DNA from 3 places in the Rossellomorea vietnamensis genome. Region 3 is predicted to be linked to each of the others. Evidence: riboswitches for the same ligand, from Rfam matches in the RefSeq annotation. Region 3 holds a riboswitch; each other region holds the start of a gene.

Region 1 (7,530 bases), 1.9 Mb from region 3:
AATCAATTCCCTGAAATAGACGTTATCCTGGGGGCCCATACTCATCATGTCTTACCTCAGGGGAAAGAGGTGAATGGCACCATGCTTGGTGCTGCAGGGAAATACGGCCATTATGTCGGTCATATGAAGATCGAGGTGGATACATCTACAAAGCAGGTCGTGGAAAAAAAGGCCCGTCTATATGAGCAGGCGGAACTTCCGTCTGTTGTCAGGGAAGCGGAGGACAGGGATCAATGGTTCCGGAACGGGCAGGAGCTATTAAAGCAGGAAGTGACCTGCCTGACAAAATCTTTCCCGGTTGACTGGTTTCACACGTCCCCGCTGCCTGAAATGCTTTGTGATGCACTAATGGAGTGGTGTGGGGCCGATTGCGGTTTTCTTAATGCCGGTCTCCTCATAGATGGACTTGAGGAAGGAATGGTGACAAAGCAGGACCTGCATCGTATCCTTCCCCACCCGATCAACCCCTGCATGATCCGGATGAAGGGAGCCGAGCTGAAGGAAATCATTAAGCAGACCCTTAATGAGGACTGGCCGCATCTTGAAGTGAAAGGACTTGGTTTCAGGGGGAAAGTGATGGGGAGGTTCGTGTATTCGAATATCCACTTTGAAGACCATGACATCTTCATCGGGAAGGTCCCCGTCGACCCCGGGAAGATATACAAGCTGGCCCTGCCGGATATGTTTACATTCGGCCACTTCTTTCCGGACCTTCAGAGGCTTGAGAAGAAGTACTTTATGCCGGAATTTTTACGGGATGTCCTCGAATGGAAATTGAAACAGTAAATGTCTCACCGTTTCCACGCTCATGACATACATATGAGTGAAGGGAGCGATGAAACATGATGAATGTATCTCCGATCACCATTGGGGGACATACTTTTACAGCGATTTCCGTTGCACTTCCGAAAACCAATCTCCTCGTCGTGACGAGTGAAAAAGGATATATCATGTGTGGGGCACTTGATGTTGCGCTGCTGAATGAAAAATTAAAGGACAGGGGGATCATCGCGGGAAGAGCGGTTGGTGTGAAAACCATCGATCAGCTCCTCGATGCACCGCTGGAGTCCGTCACCTATGAAGCAGCGAATCTCGGCATCTACACGGGGATGGCCGGAAGGGACGCGCTGTTAAAAATGATATAGAATCAAAATAGGACCAGTGCTCTCCTGAGCGGCTGGTCTTTGTTTTTCCCTCTTATTTCGTCTATATTCTTTCATGAATATTTAACCAAATACACCTTGCAAGATCCTTTTTATCCTTTATAATGGAGATACTAGGAAATTTTGTCGAAAAATGAAAGAATTACATAGGAGAATTCTATGAGGCTTATATCAACACGGGCGTTGAAACCCGGCATGGTTCTAGCTACAACGGTATATAATATGAGAGGTCAAGCGTTGATTCATGATAATGTTCCCATTACAGAACGCATGATTTACAGATTGCAGGAGCTTAGTATTCAGTATGTCTATATTGAAGACTCTCTTTCAAGTGGAATCCATGTGAAGGGGACCGTTTCGAGTAAAGTGAGACAAGAGGCGGTTCAGAATATTGAGATGGCCTTCAATCAACTAAGCACATCCAAAGAGAAGCCAAGCCTCCTCATGATTGAAGATAGTGCCACTCAATTGAAGCAGGTGATCGATGTCGTCCTGTCCGAAGTAAAGGGGAATCATGATCTTCTCACGATTTTGACAGATGTGTTTACATACGACTCCTATATTTTTCATCACTCATTTAATGTTACGTTATATACACTTTCCATCGGTCTTGAACTAAAGCTTTCACAGAAGCAGCTGGAGCAGCTCGGGGTTGGGGCGATCCTCCATGATATCGGGAAGATGCTTGTGCCGGAAGAGATCCTGTTGAAGCCCGGGAAACTTACGGAAGACGAATTCTGTGAAATCAAGAAACACTCTGAACATGGCTTTGAGATCTTGAGACAGCTGCATTCGGTGTCCCTGATCATCGCGCACTGTGCCTATCAGCATCATGAGAGGCTCGATGGGTCCGGTTATCCGCGGGGGATCAAGGGTGAGGATATCCATCCGTTCGCAAAGATCATCGCTGTGGCCGATGTATTTGATGCCATGACTTCAAACAGGGTCTACAGGAAAGCGATGCTCCCCCATCAGGCATTAGAGGTATTATATGCGGGATCGGGATCCCTGTTCGATTCACAAGTGATCGAAGCATTCCGTTCATCGGTCGCGATGTATCCGAATGGCATGATCGTGGAATTGAATGATGGAAGGAAAGGGATTGTGACCGATCAAAATAGAGGAGTCACAGACCGTCCTGTCATACGGATCATCGAAGAAGATGGGCAGGAGTCAGACGCTCCTTACCCACTCGATTTAAGCAAGGAATTAGACAAGGTGATCACGGGCTTTGATCCTGATTATGAACCGCAATCTCTTAAGATTAAATAAATTTTTGCGCTAAACCCCTCTTACAATGCATACAAATAGCTTGTGAGGGGGGATTTTTGTGTCTAAGTTCAAAACCTACAAACCCCGAGGAGGTCCGCTGCCTTTTCGTCATGTCATGATTATTACATTTCTGTTCTTTATGATCTCAACGGGATTCGGATTGTGGATCATTAACAAAGGGTTGAAGCCAACGCTCCTTGCATATGCCGAGACACAGACGAGCAGGATCGGTACCCTGGTGATTAACAAAGCCATCAATAAGAAGATTGCCGATGTTCTGGATATTTCGGATATAACCGAAGAAGTGAAGAATTCAGAAGGAGATATCGTTTCATTTAAATATAATACACAGACGATTAACAGGGTCCAGGCAGAGATAACAAATCTTGTGCAGCAGAACCTTCAGGAAGCAGAAGCCGGGAATATAGAAAACCTGGAATTTCTCACTGAGGTGGAAATTGATGAAGGGAAGTCGAAAACATCGAAGGGCATCACTTATTCCGTTCCTTTGGGTCAGGCGACGAATAACGTACTGCTCGGGAACCTGGGACCGAAAATCCCGATCCGCTTTCATTCCATCGGTGATGTACGGTCCGATGTGAAAACGACGGTGGAACAGTTCGGCATCAATAATGCGGTTGTGAAGGTATTTGTGGAGCTTGAAGTGAATGTGCAGATCATCATCCCGTTTGCAACGAAAACCGAAACGATCAAGCAGGATATTCTGGTTGCCATGGGCACTGTCCATCTGGATGTACCGCAATTTTATAACAATGGTGGAGGGGAATCGAGTCCTTCCATTGAATTTCCCACAAATTAGTCACGAAAAAAAGTTGTCAAAAGAATGATAGTTTGTTATATTAATAAAGAAAATTTTATAACACACCACATCATCAGTCCGATGGGGTAGAGGCGCAGGGTTCAAGAGTAATCTGTTCGAGGATGACAACGGAGAAAACAGATGAAAGGGAATCTTTGCCGAAGTAAATATGCATGTCGAAGGTGTATTTGCTGGGGTTGTCTTGAAGAAGGATAACACTGTCATTATAGGGAAATCTCTATAATGGGGAGCTACAGATCGTGATGGAGCACTTACGTTACTAACAAAGGTAATGATAGTTTCTCTATCGTTGCCTTTTTTTATTATCCTCTGTCATGCTACGATGGTTCCCCCCTATCAAATAGGAGGAGGACACTATGGAAAACACGATTTACTCATTATTACCACCCCTTTTAGCCATTCTTATGGTTATTCTCACAAGACGGGTACTGCTTTCACTGGGAGTAGGGATCGTCGCATCTGCCTTTTTGTTGGCAGACTTCTCAATCACGAAAACAATCAGCTTTATCTGGGACGCCTTCAAGGGCATCTTTGTCGCAGACGGCGGACTTAACACCTGGAATGTCTACATCATTTTCTTCTTACTCATTCTTGGTATCATCACCGCATTTGTGAATATCTCAGGCGGGAGCCGCGCATTCGGTGAATGGGCGATGAAACGTGTGAAGACAAGACAGGGTGCACAGCTTTTGGCTGCGGTACTGGGTATCATCATTTTTATTGACGACTATTTCAATGCCCTTGCTGTTGGACAGGTTTCAAGACCCATCACGGATCGTCACAGAATCTCACGTGCTAAATTAGCCTATATCATTGATTCAACATCGGCTCCGATCTGTGTAGTGTCCCCGATTTCAAGCTGGGGAGCATACATCATCGGGATCATCGGTTCTATTCTGACTGCTCACAGCATCACGGAATACACGGCATTTTCAGCTTTCATACAAATGATCCCTATGAACCTTTACGTGTGGGCGGCCGTACTGCTAGTCGTCATGGTTGCTTATAAGGGACTTGATTTCGGTAAAATGAAAGAGCATGAAGTACGTGCACTAGAAACGGGAGATCTTTATGATCCCGGCAAAGAAATTCCCGGTGAATTGAAAAACGATCTTCCAGTCAGCTCAAAAGGCTCGGTAGGCGACCTTGTCTGGCCGATCGTGGCCCTAGTCATCGGTACTGTTTCCATGATGCTGTGGACTGGGTATCAAGCGGTGGGATCATTTGACCTGCTGCCGATCTTTGAAAATACGGATGTAACCAAATCGTTATTGTATGGTGGATTATTCGGACTTCTTGTTTCCCTGATTTTCTTCCTTCGTCAAGTAAGTTTGAAAGGAATTGAAGGGAGTGCAATCGGGACAGCCGTAGTGGAAGGAATCAAGTCGATGCTTCCGGCTGTTTATATTCTGATCTTTGCCTGGACGATCGTTACGCTTATCGACCAATTGCAAACAGGTACGTATCTTGCAGGTTTGGTAGAGCAATCAAGCCTGCCGATGCAGGCACTTCCGGTCATTTTATTCATGGTTGCCGGCATCATGGCTTTCTCAACGGGAACCTCTTGGGGATCGTTTGGTATATTACTGCCGATCGCAGGGGAAATTGCTGCAGCATCGGATGTAACGATCTTACTTCCTGCCATGGCAGCGGTGCTTGCCGGATCTGTACTGGGTGACCACTGTTCACCGATTTCGGATACGACGATCCTTTCCTCTACAGGAGCGGGAAGCAACCATATCGATCACGTGCTTACGCAACTTCCATATGCGGTCATCGGTGCAGTGGTAGCCGCAATCGGTTACCTTGTATTAGGATTCACTGGAAGCACCATCCTGGGACTTGTGGTTGTCATCATCTTAATCCTGGCAATCGCCTTCCTGTTCGGTGAAAAAGCGAAACCTGCATCTGCAGAATAGTAGAGATGAACACCAGGAGCCATTCGGCTTCTGGTTTTTTTTATGCTTGGAGCCCCGTCATACAATTGCCTCCCATTCCACAAAATCCGACAAAATTCTTATAGTGAAATAGTACTGTGGGAATTTGGTTAATTTCTCAATAAAACACTAAAATAAAGCTTTGACAATTGTCCTGGAACTAGCTATACTGACTTTAGATTATAAATAATCTGAAAATATAAAAATTTCAAATACCTCAAGGCAGGTAGTTGGAAAGAACTAGGGGGGAACAACATGGAGAATCGTGCACAGTTTGGTACACGGGCAGGATTTATTCTTGCAGCTGTCGGTTCAGCAATCGGATTAGGGAACATTTGGCGTTTTCCGGCAGTAGCATATGAAAACGGCGGAGGAGCATTCTTTATTCCTTATTTATTCGCTCTTCTAACAGCAGGTATTCCATTATTAGTACTTGAATTTACAATTGGTCATAAGTACCGTGGTTCAGCACCGTTATCTTATTTCCGTCTTAATAAGAAAACAGAATGGCTTGGATGGTGGCAGGTTTTAATTGCATTCGTCATCTCTACCTATTATGCCGTCATTATCGCCTGGGCGATGTCATACAGTGTTTTTTCTTTCAATTTAGGTTGGGGAAAGGATACAGAATCCTTCCTGTTCAGTGATTATTTAAAATTGTCGGTTGATGCAGGTCAGACAGGCAGTGTGGTTCCCGGGGTATTCATCCCGCTTGTGATCGTATGGGCGGTTACACTCGGCATTCTTTTCAAAGGTGTAAAGAAAGGAATCGAAGTAGCGAATAAAATCTTTATTCCAGCACTTGTTATCTTATTCTTAATTATCGTTGTTCGCGCTTTAACGTTACCTGGTGCGATGGATGGTCTGGATGCATTCTTCAAGCCGGACTTCAGTAAAATTGCCGATCCAGGCGTATGGGTGGCGGCATATGGACAGATCTTCTTCAGTTTATCCATTGCCTTTGCCATCATGATTACCTACTCAAGTTATTTGCCAAAGAAATCGGATATTACGAACAACGCCTTCATCACAGGGTTCAGTAACTCCGGGTTCGAACTATTGGCAGGTATCGGTGTATTTGCAGCACTTGGTTTCATGGCACAATCACAAGGTGTGGCTGTGCAGGATGTTGTAAGTGGCGGTGTGGGACTGGCGTTTGTTGTCTTCCCGCAGATCATTAACGAATTCCCGGCATTCAACGAAGTCTTTGGCTTCTTATTCTTTGCTTCACTTGTACTGGCCGGTCTGTCTTCATTGATTTCCATTTCGGAAACATATGTGGCAGCCGTCTCTGAGAAATTCGGGATTTCCCGCAACAAAGCGGTACTATTCGGTGGCGGTCTTTCAGCTGTCATTTCCATCCTCTTTGCAACACAGGGTGGTCTGTTATTCCTTGATGTTGCGGATTACTTCATCAACCAATTCGGAGTGGCGTTTGTCGGATTAGTGGAAGTAGTCGTGATCGCCTGGTTCCTTCGCAAGCTGGGGGCATTCCAATCCCATGCGAATGGAATATCGGATATCCAGCTTGGGGCCTGGTGGAAAGTATGTTTGGGCGTCATCACACCGATCGTCCTTGGTTGGATGATGTTCGGATTATTCAAAATGAATTTACTAAAAGAGTTTGATACGGAAACTGGTAACTACGAAGGATATTCTGATGCTTTCATTTTATACAGTGGATGGTTCGTAGCTGCATTTGCCATCATTGCAGGAGTGGCCTTCGGATTTAAACGCTGGCATGCCAAGACAGAAGCCGATAGCTATAAGGAGGTAAGCTAACATGACTGGTAGCGCGATTACAATGATGATAGTCGGAATGGTCATCATCTGGGGTGGATTAGCAGCTAGTATCATGAACGCTGTATCCAAATCGAAGAAACAAGTATAAGGAAGAAGCAGACAGTGGAGTCCCCATTGTCTGCTTTTTTAATGTTTCCTGCTTTTGATCCTGTCTTGGCGTTCCCACATTCTTAGATGAGGGTATGGATCAAAGGACCATTCTGTCAGGCCATTATCCTTATACATTCCATAATGCAAATGAGGCGGGAATTTCCCTGATGTTCCCGGAGGTCCATATCCTGAGCTTCCTACACCGCCGACCACCATTCCCGGTTCAACGACTTGTCCGACATGAAGATCTTTGGCAAAACCACTCAAATGGGCAAAGTAGTGGTACGTATTATTAATATCACGTATTCCGATTCGCCAGCCTCCATACCGATTCCAGCCTTTCATCTCAATGATGCCATATGATGTAGCCCTGACTGGAACACCGTAATCAGCGAAGAGGTCCGTCCCTTCATGGATCCGTCTT
Region 2 (7,530 bases), 2.1 Mb from region 3:
TGATGTCCCTTTTATTCATAAGAAAGTACAAACGTATGAAGTGTTTACCACTGACACACGATATTACCCTGAGCGGGATATTTATCTGACGGATAAAGTGGTCGAAGGGTTTAAGAAGCAAGGGATTCAGATGGATGAGTTCATTAAGGTGGAGAAGCATTTCCATTCCAGTGAGCTCATCGACCCGATCTATCACGACCTGACATTATATAAATGGAAGAAACAGAGGGGGGAGGAAAAAGGATGAATCAGAATATCACGAATAAATTAGCGCTGCTTCCCGACCAACCGGGCTGTTATTTAATGAAGGACAGGCAGGGGACGATCATCTATGTGGGAAAGGCCAAAGTATTGAAGAACCGGGTGCGTTCCTATTTCACAGGCTCCCATGATGCAAAAACCCAGCGGCTGGTAGGGGAGATCGAGGACTTCGAATACATCATGACCTCCTCTGACCTGGAAGCCCTTGTCCTCGAAATGAATTTGATCAAAAAGTATGACCCTAAATACAATGTCATGCTAAAGGATGATAAAAGCTATCCGTTCATCAAGTTAACGAATGAACGGCACCCGAGACTCATTACCACACGAAAGGTCCAGCGGGGAAAGGGAAAGTATTTCGGTCCTTATCCAAATGTCGGAGCGGCAAATGAAACGAAAAAACTTCTCGACCGCCTGTATCCTCTACGGAAGTGCAATACGCTTCCTGACAGGGCCTGCCTTTACTATCATATGGGCCAATGTCTCGCTCCCTGTATTAAAGAAGTGAGCAAAGACACGTACCGAGACATGACAGATGAAATAGCCAGATTCCTCAATGGGGGATACAAGGAAATCAAGAAACAGCTCACGGTGAAAATGAATGAAGCCTCGGAAAATCTGGAATTTGAAAGAGCGAAGGAATTCCGCGATCAGATTCTCCATATCGAAGCGACCATGGAAAAACAGAAGATGACAATGACCGATTTCACCGACCGTGATGTATTCGGATATTCCGTTGATAAAGGCTGGATGTGTGTTCAGGTATTCTTCGTCCGGCAAGGGAAGCTCATTGAGCGGGATGTGTCTTTATTCCCTCTCTATAATGAACCCGAGGATGAGTTCCTGACGTTCCTGGGTCAGTTCTACTCCAAATCCAACCACTTTAAGCCGAAGGAGATCTTTTTGCCTGAAGAGATCGATATCGAACTCGCGGAGAAGCTTCTTGAGGTGAAAATGACCCAGCCTAAACGGGGGAAAAAGAAAGAGCTTGTGAAGCTTGCCGAAAAAAATGCCCAGCAGGCACTGGGGGAGAAGTTCGCCCTTATTGAAAGAGATGAAGAACGAACGATCAAAGCCATTGAAAGGCTTGGGGAGCATATGGGGATTTACACCCCTTTCCGGATTGAAGCCTTTGATAACTCCAATATTCAAGGTAGTGATCCTGTTTCGGCCATGATCGTCTTCTTAGACGGGAAACCGGAAAAGAAAGAATACCGTAAATACAAGATCAAAACCGTAAAGGGGCCCGATGATTATGATTCCATGAGGGAGGTAGTCCGGAGAAGGTATACGAGAGTGCTAAAAGACGGACTTCCTTTACCGGACCTTATCATCATAGACGGAGGAAAAGGTCAGATTGAAGCGGCAAGGGACGTGATCGAGAATGAATTGGGTCTCGACATCCCGATCGGGGGTCTTGCGAAAGACGATAAGCATCAGACATCGGAACTGCTGTACGGCAACCCGCTCCAAATCGTCCCCCTTGAAAAGCGCAGCCAGGAATTCTATCTCCTCCAGCGCATCCAGGATGAAGTCCACCGGTTCGCCATCACCTTCCACCGTCAGCTGAGAGGCAAAAGCGCCTTCCAATCCACCCTCGACGACATCGACGGCATCGGACCAAAACGAAAGAAACAACTTCTTAAACACTTTGGATCCATGAAGAAAATGAAAGAAGCGACTGTGGAGGAGTTTATAGAGATAGGAATACCCGAAGCCGTGGCGAAGGTATTGGTGGAGAAATTGAAGTAGCGGCTGTAATGAATTCGATTTATTTAAAAATTGTGCATTGAATCACAATTTTTTATGTGCTATAATAAACAGAAATTTATAACATTATCACTTTTTAAGTGGTGATAGAGGTGCGAACTTCAAGAGTACAGGTAGAGAGGGGTATGAGCCCCGCCGACATGCCTGGAAAGGGGAGAATCGCCGAAGTGGTTATAGTCTCATACTATATCCGCTGGTCCTGCGTTTAAGAAATGCAGGATTGTCAAGATGATTCAATCTTGGAGAGCTATCTCACAATGCCGATGAACCTATTTGTATGTTCTGCTGTATGTTCATAAAGCAATGAGATATTATTCTCATTGCTTTTTTTATTATCAGCGCAGGATTTGGCACCAACAATCCTGTCCTATGGACGTGTAGGATAATTGTGATTGTACTCTTCATCATCAACAAGAGCGGAGACGCTCAGAAAGAGGGAGAAGTCGTGAGTATTATTGTTCAAAAATTCGGTGGGACTTCAGTAGGGTCTGTGGAAAGAATTCAAAATGTTGCGTCAAGGATCATTGAAGAAAAAGAAAGAGGGAATGATGTGGTGGTGGTCGTATCTGCCATGGGGAAAACGACGGATACACTCGTTGGTCTTGCAAGGGAAATCACGTCTCAACCGAGCAAAAGAGAAATGGATATGCTGCTCTCAACCGGGGAGCAGGTGACCATTTCACTCCTGACCATGGCCCTGATCCAATCGGGGCATGATGCCATTTCATTCACGGGCTGGCAGGCCGGCATCGAGACGGAATCCGTCCATAGTAATGCAAGGATCACCAATATTCATACCGATAAAATGGCGGCTCACCTTCAGGAAGGAAGAGTGGTCATCGTCGCAGGATTCCAGGGCATGACAGAAACCGGGGAAATCACCACACTCGGCAGGGGCGGGTCGGATACGACAGCCGTTGCGATCGCGGCAGCCCTGAAGGCGGAGCGCTGTGACATCTATACGGACGTAGACGGGGTTTACACGACAGATCCCCGCTATATAGAAGGAGCAAGGAAGTTACCGTCGATTTCATATGATGAAATGCTCGAACTTGCAAACCTCGGGGCAGGGGTCCTCCATCCGAGGGCGGTGGAATTTGCCAAGAATTATCAAATCCCGTTGGAAGTCAGATCGAGCATCGAAAGAGTGGAAGGAACGTATATTGAGGAGGAAGCAAGCATGGAACAGAACTTGATTGTAAGAGGAGTAGCATTTGAGAATGAAATTACGAGGGTCACGGTATTCGGACTGGGAAATGCATTAACAGGACTATCATCCGTGTTCACTACGTTGGCTGAAAATCATTTGAACGTAGACATCATCATCCAGACCCAGACGGATCAGAATACGACCAATCTATCTTTCTCCATCAAGGAGCACGATCTCGAGGAAACCCTTGCTGTTCTTGAACGAAATAAAGAGCAGTTGAATTTCACACACGTCGAGCACGAAAGTGGGCTGGCGAAAGTCTCCATTGTCGGTTCGGGGATGATTTCAAACCCGGGTGTGGCCGCGGAAATGTTTGAAGTGCTTGCTCAAAATGACATCGTCGTGAAAATGGTCAGCACTTCTGAAATTAAAGTGTCTACAGTAGTGGATGGCGAGAATATGCAGAAGGCGGCAGGCGTCTTACATACGGCCTTTCATCTCGATGCCGTGAAGATGGAAGAAATCACGCTGTAGGATCAACATGGAAAAGGGTTGCCTGGATGATTCCAGGCAACCCTTTATTGAGAGCTTGACTACTCGATCCGGTCTTTGTCGTCCCATCTTACCATGACTTTGACCGATTGGCTCCGTTTATATAATTCGTCAGCAGCTTCTGCCACACATTTTCTTTGAAGCTGAATCTGTTCGGCAATAAAGCCCGTTTCCAGTTTGAAGTTCACATCCGTTTTCAGTGACAGACGCCGTTCGATCACAGGTCCGCTCAATTCAAATGTCATTTCATTTCTTTTCTGTTCCAGAAGTGTAAGGGTGCCCCATCCAGCTTCATTGAAAAAGGAAGATATTTCTTCCGTTGACTGAAGGGGGAACTTCCTAGAGAGCTGCTTTCCTCCCCAGTATAGGATATCGGGTGTGTGTTTTCCCAGTATGTCTGGAATCAAGATGTCGCGTAACATTTCATATCCGAAGATTGGAACGGACGGCTGATGTACTTCTTCTTTTTTCTGTTCCAAGTAAATCCCCTCTTTCTATAAAACTATTATATACATGAAAGAGGTAATTATCATCCCATACCTTGAAAAAATGACCTTGGGATATTTTGGTGCTATAATATTTATTGTACATTTATTAGAATTTTCGAACATTTAGTTGTGTAAAACCTCATGTTTTCCGTTGTGGATCTACTGAAAATATTTTTGCGGTATTGTCGAATTTATGTATACGTTTTCTTGACGCTTCCACTCCTTGGGAGTAAAATGAACATGTCACATTATTGTTACAATATAAAATATGTATCGTCGTCTAATAGGTAAAGAAAGGCATTAGAAAACGAATTCATATTTTATCATTAAGGGGGGTAAATCATGGCTGGAAATCGAGAATTTAATTATCGCAGGCTTCATTCATTGCTAGGTGTTATTCCAGTTGGATTATTTTTAACACAACATTTAGTCGTGAACCATTTTGCCACTGGTGGGGAAGAATCATTTAACCAGGCGGCGCATTTTATGGAAAGTCTTCCTTTCCGTTATTTCCTTGAAATCTTTATCATCTTCCTTCCATTGTACTTCCATGCGATTTACGGAATTTACATTGCATTCACTTCCAAGAATAATGCAAGCAAGTTTGGTTATTTCCGTAACTGGATGTTTTTACTTCAACGTGTTTCTGGAGTGATCACATTCATTTTCGTCACATGGCATATCTGGGAAACAAGGGTCGCTGCGGCGTTTGGAGCTGAAGTGAACTTTCAGATGATGGAAAACATTCTATCCAATCCGTTGATGTTAGGATTCTATGTGCTTGGTGTATTATCAACGATTTTCCACTTTGCTAATGGATTATGGTCATTCTGCGTAAGCTGGGGACTAACGGTTACACCTCGTTCTCAATTAATAGCTACATATGTTACGATCGGGATTTTTGTCGCGTTATCGATTGTCGGTATGCGTGCAATCTTTGCCTTCGTATAAGCAGAAAAATATACGAGTCTGATAGATAAGCAAGTGCTCTCGAAGTATGGTAGGAAAAGGAGTGAGTCACGATGAGTAAAGGTAAAATCATCGTTGTCGGTGGCGGTTTAGCCGGCCTGATGGCCACAATTAAAGCAGCAGAAAAAGGAACGCAAGTCGATTTATTCTCACTGGTACCCGTTAAGCGTTCTCACTCTGTATGTGCACAGGGTGGAATTAACGGAGCCGTTAATACAAAGGGAGAAGGGGATTCTCCTTGGGAACATTTTGATGATACGGTTTATGGTGGGGATTTCTTAGCGAATCAACCGCCTGTTAAAGCAATGACAGAAGCAGCACCTGGGATCATTCACTTACTCGATCGTATGGGTGTTATGTTTAACCGTACGCCTGAAGGGTTACTGGATTTCCGTCGCTTCGGTGGGACCCAGCATCACAGAACCGCTTTCGCTGGTGCTACGACTGGTCAGCAGCTATTATACGCTTTGGACGAGCAGGTTCGCCGTCATGAAGTGGCTGGATTAGTCAGCAAGTTCGAAGGCTGGGAATTCCTTGGAGTCGTCATTGATGACGAGGGAGTTGCAAGAGGGATCGTTGCCCAAAACCTTCAAACAATGGAAATCAAATCATTTGCAGCGGATGCCGTTATTATGGCTTCAGGTGGACCGGGGATCATCTTCGGTAAATCTACAAACTCTGTCATCAATACAGGTTCAGCCGCTTCGATCGTGTATCAACAAGGTGCGTACTATGCAAATGGTGAGTTCATCCAGATTCACCCGACAGCGATTCCAGGGGATGATAAGCTTCGCCTCATGAGTGAATCTGCACGTGGTGAAGGTGGACGTGTCTGGACGTATAAAGACGGTAAACCGTGGTACTTCCTTGAAGAGAAGTACCCTGCATACGGAAACCTTGTACCGCGTGATATTGCCACACGTGAAATCTTTGACGTGTGCGTAAACCAGAAGCTTGGTATCAATGGCGAGAACATGGTTTACCTGGATCTATCTCATAAGGATTCAAAAGAGCTTGATATCAAGCTTGGCGGTATCATCGAAATCTATGAGAAGTTCATGGGTGATGACCCGCGTAAAGTACCAATGAAAATCTTCCCTGCCGTTCACTATTCGATGGGTGGACTATGGGTCGATTATGATCAAATGACGAATATTCCTGGATTATTCGCAGCAGGGGAATGCGATTATTCTCAGCACGGTGGTAACCGCTTAGGGGCTAACTCATTGCTATCCGCTATCTATGGCGGTATGGTGGCAGGTCCAAATGCGATTAAGTATATTGAAGGACTTGAGAAAACAGTTGAATCCGTTCCATCTTCCCTATTCGACCGCTATGTGAAACAGGAAGAAGAAAAATGGAACAACATCATGTCCCTGAATGGCACTGAAAATGCGTATGTCATCCATAAAGAGCTTGGGGAATGGATGACGGATAACGTAACGGTTGTACGTCATAACGATAAGCTGAAACAAACGGATGAAAAGATCCAGGAACTGATGGAACGTTACCAAAATATCAATATCAATGATACGGCTAAATGGAGCAACCAAGGGGCGACATTCACCCGTCAATTGTGGAACATGCTTCAGCTTGCCCGTGTTATTACAATCGGTGCATTAAATCGTAATGAGAGCCGTGGAGCCCATTACAAACCTGATTTCCCTGAACGTAATGACGAAGAATTCCTGAAAACGACGATGGCGAAATACAATGCCGCGACGAACACTCCGGAATTCCATTACGAGGAAGTTGATACTTCATTGATCGCACCACGTAAGCGTGACTATTCTAAGAGCAAAGGGGGAAGTAAATGATGAGTGAAAATAAAAAAGTCCGTTTTATCATTACTCGTCAAGAAAGCCCGGAAACTGCTCCTTTCCAAGAAGAGTTCGAACTTGATTATCGTCCGAATATGAACGTGATTTCCGCCTTGATGGAAATCCGTCGTAATCCGGTCAATGCAAAAGGGGAGCACACCACTCCGATCAACTGGGATATGAACTGTCTGGAAGAGGTATGTGGAGCTTGTTCAATGGTGATCAATGGAAAGCCGAGACAATCTTGTACGGCATTGGTCGATCAATTAGAACAGCCGATCCGTCTTGAGCCAATGCGCACTTTCCCTGTCGTCCGCGACCTGCAGGTAGACCGCAGCCGCATGTTCGACAGTCTGAAGAAAGTGAAAGCATGGATCCCGATCGATGGAACATATGATCTTGGTCCTGGACCGCGTATGCCTGAGAAAAAGCGTCAGTGGGCATATGAATTATCAAAATGTATGACATGTGGTGTATGTCTGGAAGCATGTCCGAACGTGAACAGTAAGTCCGATTTCAT
Region 3 (7,530 bases):
TAAGCGAGTGGCCTCTTCAGAGGAACCGTTATACGTCATCGCATGTGAAAACCAGATCGGTGCAACAGATATTTTGAAAAAGCATATTTTAGAAAATCTTAATGAAGAAACGGCTGCAAAGCTTGAAGGCAAAGTCTTCTTCTTCAATTCAGCGGTTGATCGCATTGTACCGATGCAGGATCAAGGTTCATTGGACGTCCTCGTTGAACCATACTACGAGTGGGTGGTCGAGACCACGGAAGAAATCCCGCCAGTTGAAGGAATGACGATCGTGGAAGATCTAGCACCCTTCATCGAACGGAAGCTGTTCACGGTGAACACAGGGCACGCCGTCATTGCTTACCTTGGATATCTGCAAGGGAAATCGACCATTGATCAGACATTGGCCGATGACGGAATCGCTGCACAAGTGAAGGAAACGTTGAAAGAAACAGGTGCCTACCTTGTGAAGCAATATGGTCTCGATGAAAACGACCATCTTGCTTATATTGATAAAAACATCGAACGCTTCAAAAACGCCTACCTGAATGATGATGTGACCCGTGTGGGACGCGCGCCGATCAGGAAACTTGGTCCCGATGACCGATTGATCCGCCCGACCACAGAAGCTCAAAAAGCAGGACTTTCTTATTCGTATCTCGCCAAAGCGATTGCAGCAGCGCTCCTGTTCGACAATCCTGAAGACGAACAGGCCATGGAAATCCAGGGCATGATCAAGGAACACGGCCCTGCATATGTTTTGAAAAAAGTGAGCGGACTGGATGCGGATAGTGAAATTGTGGAGGAAGTATTAGTTCAGTATGAAGCATTGAAGAAATAAATGGATGGACTGTCGGATGGGATTCGGCAGTCTTTTTTTATGAGTTTTGACTACGTGTCCTTTCTGTGACATGCCTGAACCCACGCCAATCCTACACCTGAATCAGCCTCGTTATTTTTCAGCGGAAAAAGAAAAAATAAAGATAGAATTCCCCTCATCCCGGGTGTAAAATATATAAAAATACACTCTCATATTTTGACATGCAGGAGGAAACAACCGAATAAAAGATACAGTTATGCCAAAGTTGCTATCGTTTTCCCAGTCTGGAAGATTCAAAGAATGCTTCCACCAATGTAAGAATTCAGAATGTTAAAAATACGATTAGAGGTTGATGAAAGTTGGCAATGAATACGACTGATATAGCTGTAAAGGAACAAACGATTTTTCACCACACGGGGAATAAGATCAAGACCGAAGACCGGGATATCCAGATCATCGTGAAAATGGAGGAGCCCCTGATCGTCGTCCTTGGCAATGTGCTGAGTCATGAAGAATGTGATGAACTCATCCAATTGTCAAAAGATCGGGTCGAGCGCTCAAAAATCGGGAATACCCGGACAGTCGATGGACTGAGAACGAGCAGTTCTGTCTTTTTGGAAGAAAGCCATGACGTCGTGACACGGGTTGAAAAGCGAGTCTCTCAAATTATGAATATACCCGTCGAGCACGGGGAGGGTCTTCAGATCCTGAACTATAAGCCTGGTCAGGAATACAAGGCGCACTTTGATTTTTTCTCGGCATCTGCAAGACCGGTGAAGAATCCGAGGATCAGTACCCTTGTCATGTACCTTAACGACGTGGAGGAGGGCGGTGAAACGTACTTTCCGAAACTTGGCCTGTCTGTCTCCCCGCAAAAAGGGATGGCCGTTTACTTTGAATATTTCTATGATAATCAGGAACTGAACGATTTAACGCTGCATGGCGGTGCACCGGTTGTCATCGGGGATAAATGGGCTGCGACCCAGTGGATGAGAAGGCAGGTATTTAAATAATTAGAAAGGAGGAGTATCCCCAGGGTGGGATGCTCCTCCTTTTTTAGCTAGCGGATTTTACCGGTTTCACCACACCGCCATTCATTCTTTTAACGTTGACGGTGTGGATGATCATTCCTGTGATGATCAGGAGGATGCCGAGGAGAGCGAATCCTGACGGAAAGGGAACGGAAAGGATGGCCGCTTCTCCCATGATGACGAACAGGATCTGGGTCGACTGGGTCGCTTCCACTGCCGCAAGCTTCCCGGGATGATGCCTTGCCATATTCGTCGCAAGAAAAAAGAGGGAAGTCGCAATCACACCTGAGCAAACGGCTACGATAAAGGATTGTGTCACTTGACCAGTGGAGGGGATGCCTACTCTAAAAAACGCATAGCTTCCAAGGATCAGCCACAAGGGAGTACTTGCGATCGTCATTCCGAGCACCCGTTGAAACGTATCAAGCTTCCCTCCGCATACCTCCATCATTTTACGGTTCCCAAGAGGGTAAGCGAACGCTGCGACGATCACCGGTAAGACTCCTGTGATCACTTCTGAAAGAGACAGCCCACTGGCATTTTCCTGTTGAATGAACAGTACCCCGATTAAAATGATCGAGGAAATGCCGAGAGCCCTTTTTTGAATGGAGTGCCTGCGTCTCACAGGTCCTGAAGTGAAAAACAAGGGAGCGAGCAGGATCCCTGCCACAATCGTGAATTGCCACGTGCCCGCAACAAGCCAGCCGGGTCCATATGCTGCCGCATACGTCAAAGGACCATAAAAGAGGACAAACCCGACAAAGCTCCACGTCAGCCACTCGTATGGTTTCTTCTTCATTTCGATCCACACTTGATTTATATTCTTTCGTAAACCTACAATAATGAAAAGGAATGGAAGCATGAACAAAAAACGCAGGGACGAACTCCACATCCAGCTTCCGCCGGCCAGTTCCATGGACCGGTTCAGGATGAAGGTGACGGCAAAGAACATGGATGAAATAATACCGAGAGTCAATTCTTTGATGGGAAGCACTCCTTTCTGATACATATATAGTTTATTTTATATATATTATAAGCGAATACATTTAAAAGAAAAATCCTCAAAAAGGAAGTGAAAATTTATCAACCCTACCCCCGAATTAACGCTCCATCCAAAAACCAATTGACAACCTTTTCAAGAGAATGATATAGTTATGCCAATAAAAAATATACAGTCACTCTCTGATAATAGAGGCGCGAGAATGATGAGTACCTTCTTTGAGAATAATGGATTCCGGGATAAGTTGGGAAAGGCAGATCGCCGAAGCAGAAAATAGCCAATTCTATTTTTTGTTGGGCCAGCATTGAAGAAATGCTGGACTGTCACAATGCAAAAGTTGTGGAGCACTATTGAAGAGATGTTAATACATAGTCTTCATCTTGGTTCCGTAACCTTTGATGGAAAACCGTATGAGCATCTGCTTCATACGGTTTTTTTGTGTTTTTTTAGAGAGTCTAAAGGAGTTAGGGATATGAGTACAGTTGATGTGAATGTTCAAGGGGATTTAACGATTGGTGGGATCGGTACGGGTGATTTGGTGGAAAGATACGGCACGCCACTGATGGTTTATGATGAAGGGATGATTCGCGGGAATGCGAAATTGTTTCGGGATGCATTCAATGAGAGTGGTCTGAAATATCAGGTGGCGTATGCGAGTAAGGCATTTCTTTGTAAAGAAATGGTGCGCCTGGCGGAACAAGAGAACCTCTCCCTGGATGTCGTCTCAGGCGGGGAATTGTATACGGCACTTGAAGCTGGTTTCCCGGCTGCACGGATCCATTTTCACGGCAACAATAAATCCGAAGATGAGCTTCTAATGGCTCTTGAAGCTGAAATCGGCTGCTTTGTCGTCGATAGTTTCCTTGAACTTGAACTGCTCCATGACCTGGCAAAAGAGCGGGAGCAGGAGGTGCAGATCCTGATCAGGGTCACACCGGGGGTGGAAGCCCATACCCACGAGTACATCACGACGGGCCAGGAAGATTCAAAATTCGGATTCAGCATTTCAAACGGACAGGCGGCAACGGCGATTGGACTTGCCATCAGGAAGCCGTATTTCTCATTGCTGGGCCTCCATTCCCATATCGGATCTCAGATCTTTGAACAGGAAGGCTTTGATCAGGCGATCCGGGTACTGTCTGATTTCATGCAGCGGATCCGGATCGATTTGGACGTCATGATGCCTGTCTTGAATATCGGTGGCGGATTTGGTGTCCGGTATACGGAAGAAGACCAGCCTCTGCCGATTCCGACCTATGTCAAAGGGATAACGGATAGTGTGAAAACCTATTTTGCGAAAAATGAATACCCGCTCCCGGAAGTCTGGGTGGAGCCGGGTCGAAGCATGGTGGCAGAAGCGGGCACGACGTTATACAAAGTGGGCTCGAAGAAAATCATCCCGGATGTGCGCACGTATGTGGCGATTGACGGAGGGATGACGGATAATATACGCCCGGCTCTGTATCAGGCGAAGTATCATGCGGTACTGGCAAACCGTCCGAATGAGGAATGCACGGAGCTTGTGAGCATTGCAGGGAAATGCTGCGAGTCGGGTGACATGCTCATCTGGGACCTGATGCTGCCGCCGACGAATTACGGTGATATCCTGGCTGTGTTCAGTACGGGGGCATACGGGTATTCTATGGCGAGTAACTATAATCGGATACCGAGACCGGCTGTTGTGTTTGTGGATAACGGGGAATCCCGGGTCGTGATCGAGCGGGAGACGTATGAGGATCTTGTAAGGAAAGATCGATAGGGAAAAGAGTGGTGGAGTCCAAAGGGGCTTCACCTTTTTTTATGGGATTTTTTGGCTTATTATGGTAATGTAAAGGTAACTTTATCCAATGAATTCGGAGGATCAATCTATGAATCTCAAATCGATCGGTTCCATGGTTTTGAAATTTGTCTTCGTTCTGTTCGGAATCATCCTTCTGACAGGCCTCATCGGTTTGTTCAATGAAGGTGTGGATCTCAGTTTGAAACAATATATGCTCAACATTGTGGAGATATCGACCTCCCTCGTTCATTCTGAATCGATGACCATTACGAATGAATCGAACAACTCATATCCGATGTTCCCGGCCTTCTGGGAGCCGTATTTCTATTCTGTTTCGATTTTTTTGTCTGCTTTTCTTTTATCCATCCTCATGGGCATCTTTCTTGCGTACCTCACACATCTGCTGCCATCCGGCTGGTCAACGTTCATCCTTAGGGCGACTAACTTGCTCGAGTCCACACCCGATATCTTCATCTTGATTGTCATTCAATACAGTGTCATTTTCATCTTGAAAGAGACGGGTGTGCTTCTGTTTCCGATCGTCGGCTCCCAGGAAAAGGTGTATTTTGTTCCCATTGTGACTTTGTGTATTTTACCGACAATCATGTTGTTCCGGATCATCTATTTACTGGTGAGCGATGAATATGGGAAGCCGTATGTAGACCTGATCAAGAGCAGGGGGATGTCCAAACACTCGATTTTCTTCATCCATGTCCTGCGGAATATTTCGTTCAGCTTATTGAATCATTCCAAATCGATCATTCTTTTTCTGTTATCTTCCTTAATCGTATTTGAAAGATTATTTAATATTTATGGCATCACCCACTTCATCCTGTCATTCTCTCAAATGGATGTGATCTGTTTCAGTTTGATCATGTTTTATCTGCCTGTTTTTGTCCTGCTCATCCTCATCAGGCTTTTCGTTGATTGGAAAACAGGTCAGAAGGTGGCGATATGATGTTGAAAAAACTGATGAAGAATCGGTCATTTATGATGGGGTTTTTATTTCTGTTCGGTATGTTTGCCGCAAGTCTTGTTTACTATGTTGGCTGGGGAGATGAGGTGCCGAAGCTGGACCTTTTGAAAAATGAAGAAGGGGAACTTCTCAGTCCTCCGTATTCACCGGCAGAGTATCCACCCCTTGGTACCGACAATTTTAACCGGAATATCTTTCTTCTTATCATTGTTGGGGCGAAATATACCATAGGGGCAGCGATCTTGATCACACTGTGTAGGGTATTGCCTTCGGTGTTCATGGGGTTGGTGCTGCATTTCTACTTGAAACCGTTCAGAAGAATCATTGATAACATTGTGGATGCCGCAAACTATTTTCCGCCGACCTTATTATCGTTCTTATTATTGAATTGGATGCTGCTTGATGGTCCGTTACATCATCCGGAAGGTTTCCCGTATGGTTTTACGGATAAAACCGTTTTTTATCTGGTCATTCTTATCGTGATTTCCCTTCCGAGTCTGACACTGCTATTTACGAATGAATATGACCGGATCATGAGTCACGAGTTTATTGATAGTGCGAAAGTGCTGGGTGCAACGAAGCGTCATTACATCAGGAATCATATTCGCCCCTTTATTCTTCCACAAACCCTTCTCGTGTCGATTCGGGAATTTATGATCATCATGCTGTTGATTGCACATCTTGGGGTATTGAATATTTACATAGGGGGATCATCATTTAAAGTTGACCTTTTTGACAATCCGTTCCTGGTTTCCCTTTCTAATGAATGGTCGGGTCTCCTCGGAGGCTGGTGGCAATTCCTGTGGACGACCTATCCGTGGATTTCTTTCATCCCTGTCGTTTTCTTTACCTTGACGATCCTGTCGGCAAAGCTGATGCTGATCGGGGCGACACAAGTGGTGGAAACCCTAATGGAATACTCAACAGATGAAGGATCAACTGATGAATCTGAAACCACATGCCTAAAAGGCAAAGAAATGTTCCAACTTGTGAAAGAGGCGAAGTGAGAGGCTGTATCTAATGGCCCGTGTTTATAGTCCGGAAAATGGAATAAGGGAGAAGGCAGCGTCTGTCGGGATGCTGCCTTCTTTCTTTTGTGTTTCAAACAGAAATCCCGGTTCAAGCGGAGAGCGGGTGATTTGAACGTTGGTACCATGAAGTTGTTTTACGATTATTTAAGAGGACTTAAGTCTTGTAAGAATGTAATCGATAAGATATTTTTTCGATACTCCCCACTTTTTATCCCACATCCGCCATGAGTTTCTGTACCCGATTTCATAGATTTATTTCCTGCTTTACCGGAAGCGGGGGCTCTCTAGTACTCTCGTCCCGAAAAATAACCCCAATTGAGAAACCTATGCGCACACCCTTACAATTTAATTATCGACATGAGGTTCTATCGACTTCCAGGACATATCTTTCAAATTCAATCAAGGAGGCGGTGCCTGAATGATCTACCAGTAGTCTATCAATCATGTATTGACTACATAGTTTCTTCCTTTTTTCCTCACCCGAGATTCTACCCTATGACCGAATCAAGACCTTAATAGAATAGGAGAATGATAATGAAAAAGCTGAACGTAAAACCGCTTCTGGTCGGATCGATCGCAGCCTCTATGATTGCGGGCTCGATGTTCCAAGTGGAAGCCAAAGGCGTTCCTACGAAGGACGTCAATCCTAAACAGTCAACCGTTGATGTGAAAGCCAGCATAAAAGGGGAGCATACCATCACCCTCATAACCGGAGATGTAGTGAAAGTCTCTACGTTAAACAATGGAAAACAAATCATCAATGTCGAGCCGGCAGATAAAAACGGTGATGGTGTCAGGGTGATGACGATCAAAGATGAAACATTCGTCTTTCCGAACTCTGCGATGCCTTATATGTCAGCGGGTAAGCTGGATGAAGATTTGTTTAACATTACAAAATTGATCGAGTATGGGT

The links. Region 3 has a riboswitch for lysine ahead of lysA (diaminopimelate decarboxylase). Riboswitches for the same ligand answer to the same signal wherever they lie in the genome.
Region 1: another riboswitch for lysine. It lies ahead of N5C46_RS18590 (Na+/H+ antiporter NhaC family protein); the one in region 3 lies ahead of lysA (diaminopimelate decarboxylase).
Region 2: another riboswitch for lysine. It lies ahead of N5C46_RS21580 (aspartate kinase); the one in region 3 lies ahead of lysA (diaminopimelate decarboxylase).

What each region holds. Positions count from the first base shown of each region.
Region 1 is NZ_CP104558.1:3,641,546-3,649,075, forward strand. It holds gene N5C46_RS18570 (bifunctional metallophosphatase/5'-nucleotidase) at 1-786, shown strand, start outside; gene N5C46_RS18575 (YunC family protein) at 843-1,145, shown strand; gene N5C46_RS18580 (HD-GYP domain-containing protein) at 1,323-2,435, shown strand; gene yunB (sporulation protein YunB) at 2,494-3,255, shown strand; lysine riboswitch at 3,335-3,517, shown strand; gene N5C46_RS18590 (Na+/H+ antiporter NhaC family protein) at 3,633-5,195, shown strand; gene N5C46_RS18595 (sodium-dependent transporter) at 5,469-6,995, shown strand; gene N5C46_RS18600 (methionine/alanine import family NSS transporter small subunit) at 6,997-7,104, shown strand; gene N5C46_RS18605 (M23 family metallopeptidase) at 7,143-7,530, opposite strand, start outside.
Region 2 is NZ_CP104558.1:4,205,496-4,213,025, forward strand. It holds gene N5C46_RS21570 (hypothetical protein) at 1-247, shown strand, start outside; gene uvrC (excinuclease ABC subunit UvrC) at 244-2,013, shown strand; lysine riboswitch at 2,111-2,289, shown strand; gene N5C46_RS21580 (aspartate kinase) at 2,477-3,715, shown strand; gene N5C46_RS21585 (YslB family protein) at 3,775-4,212, opposite strand; gene N5C46_RS21590 (succinate dehydrogenase cytochrome b558 subunit) at 4,564-5,172, shown strand; gene sdhA (succinate dehydrogenase flavoprotein subunit) at 5,244-7,007, shown strand; gene sdhB (succinate dehydrogenase iron-sulfur subunit) at 7,007-7,530, shown strand, end outside.
Region 3 is NZ_CP104558.1:1,771,438-1,778,967, reverse strand. It holds gene N5C46_RS09100 (mannitol-1-phosphate 5-dehydrogenase) at 1-820, shown strand, start outside; gene N5C46_RS09095 (2OG-Fe(II) oxygenase) at 1,165-1,812, shown strand; gene N5C46_RS09090 (DMT family transporter) at 1,856-2,815, opposite strand; lysine riboswitch at 3,012-3,188, shown strand; gene lysA (diaminopimelate decarboxylase) at 3,303-4,589, shown strand; gene N5C46_RS09080 (ABC transporter permease subunit) at 4,699-5,568, shown strand; gene N5C46_RS09075 (ABC transporter permease subunit) at 5,568-6,593, shown strand; gene N5C46_RS09070 (S8 family peptidase) at 7,152-7,530, shown strand, end outside.